2 linked regions of the Oceanispirochaeta sp. M1 genome follow. The protein of the gene in region 1 binds, or shares a complex with, the protein of each later gene. Links are inferred from orthologs where the notes say so. Each region holds a gene or a part of one and is shown on either strand. Other genes may lie near its edges. The genes, in order: nusB and rpsJ.

Region 1 (3,240 bases):
CAAAAATCCCTCCACCTTCTCATGAAAAGTATGGAAAAAGAAGGTATGTTTCTTAAAATCTCCGATACAATCAGCACTCCGGAAGAAGCGGAATTAATCGGAAAGAAACTTCACATCAAGTAAGTTGTTATTAAGATAAATACTGTGGAAAAGTAATACACTTCGTTTTCCGCAATTCATTAGAGGTTTGTTTCATGTTTAGAAAAAGAATTTTAGCAATACTTATGTTACTGATTACTGCAGGACTGTTTGCACAGAACTCCTTTGTAGATAAACCGGTGGCAATTGTAAAGCTTACCAGAACTGATGTTATCTCTCAGAAAAAACTGGCTCAGAATATAGGTTTTTATGAGCAGCAGTCCGGCCGTGCTCTCTCGAAAGATGAGAAAGAGCAGGTTCTCCAGACTCTGATCAATCAGATGTTGGTATATCAGGCAGCAGAACGTGACAATGTCGCTGTTACTGAACAGCAGGTCCTTCAGGCCGGTATGAATCAGATGATGCAGCAGGTTGGTCAGCAGCTTACTGAAGCTCAGTACAGACAGATTATCAAAGACCAGGCTGGTGTGGAATACGACACATACGCTCAGAGTATCAGGGATCAGCTGATTCTTGAGAAATATGTGAGCGAGAAAAAAATGGAATTCATCAGAGCCACAGCAATGGCTACAAAAGAGGATATTGAACTTTTCTATACACAGAACGAAGAAAAGTTTCTCAATCCTGAGATGATTAAGTTCAGCCATATCTTTTTTGCTACAAAAGGCCAGGGTGCCGGCAGCAGAGAGGATCAGAAAAAAGAAGCTGAATCTGTATACCAGAAGATCATTAAGGGCGATGTTGACTTTGTCAGTATGGTACGTGAACACTCCGATGACAAAGGCTCTGTTGTAAGAGACGGCGATATTGGAAATTTCATTGACCGCAGCGAGCAGAATGTCACTATTTTCGGCCGTGATTTTCTTAACTCAGTATTTGATCTGAAAGTACACAAGATGAGCGAAGTTATCGAATCCAACCAGGGATTCCATATCGTTATTGTTAATCAGCACAACGAAAAACGTTTCCTCGGTCTTGACGATCCCATTTCACCTGTCGAGACAACAACTGTTCGCCAATACATTGGAAATGTGGTATCCTACCAGAAACAGCAGCAGGCATTTCAGGCAGCAGCCGAGCAGGTCGTGAAAGAACTGTCCGATGATGCGGAAATACAGCTGTTTACGGAGAACATTGAATAAAACATATGAAAGGTATCGGCAACAGAAGGAAGGCCAGAATTCTTGCCTTCCAGGCTTTATACAGTTATGACATCAGTGCCGCCCAACTTGAAGATCTTTTTCAATATACCTGGGTCAAAGAAGAACTTTCGGACGATATAAAAATTTTTTCGAGTTTTCTTATTAAGGGCGCTGTCGATAATCTGGATGAGATCGACGAACTTATTAAAGGCAGTCTTCAGAACTGGGATTTTGACAGGTTGGAGAAAGTAAGTCTTGCGATACTCCGTATGAGTATTTATGCTCTAAAGTATCAGAAAGATATTCCACCAAAGGTTGTTATCGATGAAGCCGTCGAAATCACCAAGGAATTCGGCACAGACGACTCATACCGTTTTGTTAACGGTATATTGGACAACATAAAGAAAAAGATTGATGAGCAGCCTAGCGCCTGAAGACAGATATAAACGCCGCCTGATTGTAAATGCGGGTGTGCTGTTTCTTCTGGGAATAGTCATTTCACTGTTCCTGCTCTTTTTTCCCTCAGATGATTACTTCCAATTTTATCTCAATCAATCGGATAAATTCCTCAGCCAGAGCAAATATTCAGATATGGAAGAACAGCTGGACCGGGCCGCACGTCATGCCAAAAGCAGGGAGCAGTGGTTCAGTCTGTTTAAGCGAGCCTATCAGGCTTCATTGTCTCAGGATGACTTTGGGTATTACCAGAGTATTGTAGAGCGCTCCAGACGCTTTGTGAAAGGCGGAGCAGACCATGAGGCACTCAATACAGCAGGTCTTTTATGGACAGGACAGTATGAGAAGGCCGCAGCATCCCTCTATACAATTCAAAGTGATAAATACAGCAGCCTTATTGCAGAATCTCTTTTATCCTATGATGTATTCAGAAACTATGACCTTCAGGAGATGTCTCCTCTGGAGTTTATCAAAGAGAAAATCCAGTTTCAGGAGGATCCTGAGTTTTTCCACTCTGTGGGAACCAGGGCGGATAACCCCATACTCCTCTATAACGCAGCGTTACTGAGTCTGGAAGCTGGAGATTATGACAGGGCCGCATCCATTGCCGAAGGAATCCCCGGAAACAGGATCAGCCCCTATCACCGCGGCATCCTCTATTACGACCTGGGATACATCGATCAGGCCTATGACGCATTCAAGGCGCAGTCTGTACTGGATGATATTAACAATACCCAGCGATATGCCGTGCATCAGCAGCTCGCCGACCTTGCCCATGAGCGGGGGGACAAGCAGGAAGCTCTGCAGCATTACGGTAAAGCCATGATGATAAAGGCCAACGGCAGCTGGAAGAATTTCAGAAACATGGCCAGGATCTACCTGGATGACGGCTATTCAAATAAAGCCAGAGCAGTGCTCAGAGAAGGTATTCAGGTCTTTCCCGATTCCATTGAACTTCTGGAAGACTATGTTCTCTACTACCATATGGATTATCCCGTTGAGGTTCGAAAGGAGCTGGAGTCTTTTATCAAGGTTTATCCCCGTCTTACGGAGGCACATCTCTTAAAGATCCGCTATTTTCCCGAACAGAAATCTGCAGTACAGTATCAGGCGGAGATCTGGGATCTATTTAATCAGGATGAGTCCAACGATGTTGTGACCCGTTTCCTTCTCTGGTATCTGTCCGGAGTGGGGGATCTTGAAGGCATGATAATCGTTCTGGAACGCTATAAGAGTCCAGATGAAGAGCTTCCCTACTGGCACCATTTTTATCAGTCTGTCATCGCCCTGACTAAATTTGATCTGGAAACTGCCGTTAAAGAGATGGATATAGCTTACTCTGCGAAGGAAGACTGGCTTTTTACCTATAATAAAGCCGTCCTTGCTACTGTAAAGGGAGATAAAGAAAGTGCCGCTGAACTGTTAAAACAGGCTTCGGATGATTTATCAACAGAAAATACTATTTTCGGCCGGGATGTCTATCTCTCGGGCATATATTATGAGCGGGCCCTTCTTCTGGCGGAAGAGGAAGAGTTTGAACAGG
Region 2 (3,099 bases), on another replicon or contig:
TTGACCACGGTAAAACCACTCTTACTGCTGCAATCTCTATGTTTTGCGCTGCTAAGTCTGGTGCTAAGATCATGAGTTATGAAGATATTGATAACGCTCCCGAAGAAAGAGAGCGTGGTATTACTATCAATACTCGTCACGTTGAGTATGAAACAGCGGATCGTCACTATGCACATGTTGACTGTCCCGGACATGCTGACTACATCAAGAACATGATTACCGGTGCTGCACAGATGGACGGAGCCGTTCTTCTCGTTGCTGCAGACTCAGGACCCGAGCCTCAGACTAGAGAGCACATCCTTCTTGCGAGACAGGTTGGCGTTCCTAAGCTGATCGTTTTCATGAACAAACTCGACCTTGCTGACCCCGAACTGGTTGACCTGGTAGAGATGGAAGTACGTGAGCTCCTCGATGAGTATGGTTTCCCCGGAGACGATACACCCATCATTAAAGGTTCAGCTTTCGAAGCTATGTCTAATATTGAAGATGGTGATAAGACTGCATGTATTCAGGAGCTCCTGGATTCTATGGATACTTATTTTCCTATTCCTGACAGAGCTGTAGATCAGCCCTTCCTGATGCCTATTGAAGACGTTTTTTCAATTTCCGGCCGTGGTACTGTTGTAACCGGTCGTATTGAGAAAGGTGTACTTCATGTTGGTGACCAGATTGAGATCGTTGGTATTAGAGACAATCAGACTACTACATGTACAGGTGTTGAGATGTTCAACAAGCTGCTGGATGAAGGTCAGGCTGGTGATAATATCGGTACTCTTCTTCGTGGTATTGATAAAGAAGCGGTTCAGAGAGGACAGGTTCTTTGTAAACCTGGTTCTATCTCTCCCCACGCAAAGTTTAAAGCAACTCTGTACTGTCTGACTAAGGAAGAGGGTGGACGTCACAATCCTTTCTTTTCCGGATACAGACCTCAGTTTTACTTTAGAACAACTGACATTACAGGAACTGTAACTCTTCCCGAAGAGAAGCAGATGGTAATGCCTGGTGATAACACCGAGATTTCTGGTGAACTGATTCATCCTATTGCGATGGACGGAGGGCTTAGATTCTCTATCCGTGAGGGTGGTAGAACTGTAGCTTCCGGTCAGGTCATTGAGATCATAGAATAAGAAGTAATGAAAGAGTCGCCCTGCTATCCGGCAGGGCGGTTTTCTGGAGGACTAATGGGTAAGGAACGGATACGCGTCAGATTAAGAGGATTTGACGTTGAGTTGATTGACCAGAGTGCTAAGGCCATTGTTCAGGCCGTTCAGAAACAAGGAAGTAAAGTTTCTGGACCGATCCCTCTGCCTACACGGATCAATAAGTACACTGTGTTGAAATCAACTTTTGTTAATAAGAAGTCTAGAGAGCAGTTCGAAATGCGAACTCACAAAAGACTTATAGATATTTTAGAGCCAACCTCTGCTGTAATGGATGCTCTTATGAAACTCGAGCTGCCCGCTGGAGTGGATGTAGAGATCAAGCAGTAAGTAAGAATTGTTGAGGTATTAGATGATTGGTTTAATTGGCAAAAAAGCCGGAATGACGCAGGTGTTTGATTCTGAAGGAACACTGACTCCTGTTACTGTTATTAAGGTTGAGCCTAATGTAGTAGTAGCCAATAGAACTGTAGAAAAAGATGGCTACAGCGCGGTTGTTCTTGGGTCTGTTGAAATGAAAGCTAACCACGTAAGTAAACCTTACGCTGGACAGTTTAAGGAAAACGTAACACCAAAGAAACTTGTTATGGAACTGCGTAATTTTGAGAAAGAATGTAATGTTGGCGATTCTTTCGGTGTTGAATTGATGGAAAGTTTTTCCTACGTTGACGTGATCGGAACATCTAAGGGAAAAGGTTTCCAGGGTGTAATGAAACGTCACAATTTTAGTGGAGGCCGTGCCACACACGGTTCAAAATTCCATAGAGTTGGTGGTTCAACCGGTATGGCCGCTTACCCTTCAAAAGTAATTAAGGGAACTAAGATGGCCGGACGTATGGGCGGAGAGAGAAAAACCGTTCAGAACCTGGAAGTAGTAAAAATAGATGCTGAAAAGAATGTTGTATTGGTGAAGGGTGCTGTACCCGGTACGAAAGACAGTGTTGTTTTAGTACGTAACGCCAAGAAAAAATAGAGGATTATTATGGACAGAAAAGTCTTTTCAATTGATGGAAAAGAGCTGCGGACAATAACTCTTGAAGATTCAGTATTTGCACGTGAAGTAAGCGATGGTTCTATTTACAACGCCATCAAAAATGAGCTTGCTAATAAAAGAGTTGGAACAGCCAGCACACTTACCAGAAGTGAAGTAAGAGGAACAACAGCTAAGCCGTGGAGACAGAAAGGAACTGGTAGAGCCAGAGCCGGACGTAGAAGATCTCCTGTATGGGTTGGTGGAAGTGTAGTTTTCGGGCCTAAGCCTAGAGATTACAGCTATGTTCTTCCGAAAAAAGTAAAGCAGTTAGCTATGAAATCCATACTGAGTCTTAAAGCTCAGGATGAGAATACATTTAGAATTATTGAAGATTTTACGGTTGATTCCGGAAAAACTAAAGATTTTAAAGCCATTCTGACAGCTTTGGTAAATGATGAAAAAACTGTTGTTGTTCTTAAGGACGACGACAAAAAAATCAGACAGGCAGGTCGCAACCTTCCCAATGTCAGATTCCTTTCTTACAACAGACTGAGTGCACACACTCTGTTTTACGGTAAGAATGTTCTGGTACTTGAAGGTGCTGCTTCGAAGCTGAATGAATTTTATGGTGGATGAGGTTGAGTATGGAACCCTATAAAGTAATTATAGAACCTGTTCTGACAGAAAAATCTAATGTTCTCCGTGATGGTGAATCTAAGAAGTATGTCTTTAAGGTTGATAAGAAAGCGAATAAGATCCAGATAGTAGGTGCAGTTAAAGAACTGTTCTCTGTTAATCCTGTTAGCTGTAATATTGTGAATGTTCGTGGTAAGAAAAAAGCGAACACTCCTATTTCAGCTTCCAGCTTTAAAAGAGGATTTGGTAAAACAGCATCCTGGAAGAAAGCAATTGTAACTCTTGCCAAAGGTGAGAAGATCGATGCTTTTGAAGGCGTTTAAGGTAGGA

What was found.
Region 2: the proteins of nusB (region 1) and rpsJ are in contact, whole or in part, in a solved structure (PDB 3D3B), measured with the Escherichia coli proteins. The link is inferred for Oceanispirochaeta sp. M1 from one-to-one orthologs.

The regions. Positions count from the first base shown.
Region 1 is NZ_QQPQ01000006.1:52,180-55,419, forward strand. Bases 51-2,960 are described here. They hold nusB (transcription antitermination factor NusB), read left to right. Parts: upstream 51-1,246; coding sequence 1,247-1,675; downstream 1,676-2,960. Other genes in these bases: DV872_RS05350 (hypothetical protein), read left to right, coding at 51-123; DV872_RS05355 (peptidylprolyl isomerase), read left to right, coding at 225-1,241; DV872_RS05365 (hypothetical protein), read left to right, coding at 1,656-2,960. Also shown: more of DV872_RS05350, read left to right, coding at 1-50; more of DV872_RS05365, read left to right, coding at 2,961-3,240. UniProt on the Escherichia coli protein: Part of the processive rRNA transcription and antitermination complex (rrnTAC). The complex forms an RNA-chaperone ring around the RNA exit tunnel of RNA polymerase (RNAP).
Region 2 is NZ_QQPQ01000022.1:50,124-53,222, forward strand. The notes cover bases 67-2,835. They hold rpsJ (30S ribosomal protein S10), read left to right. Parts: upstream 67-1,181; coding sequence 1,182-1,490; downstream 1,491-2,835. Other genes in these bases: tuf (elongation factor Tu), read left to right, coding at 67-1,127; rplC (50S ribosomal protein L3), read left to right, coding at 1,513-2,133; rplD (50S ribosomal protein L4), read left to right, coding at 2,143-2,769; rplW (50S ribosomal protein L23), read left to right, coding at 2,778-2,835. In the rest of the region: more of tuf, read left to right, coding at 1-66; more of rplW, read left to right, coding at 2,836-3,092. UniProt on the Escherichia coli protein: Involved in the binding of tRNA to the ribosomes. Part of the processive rRNA transcription and antitermination complex (rrnTAC). The complex forms an RNA-chaperone ring around the RNA exit tunnel of RNA polymerase (RNAP).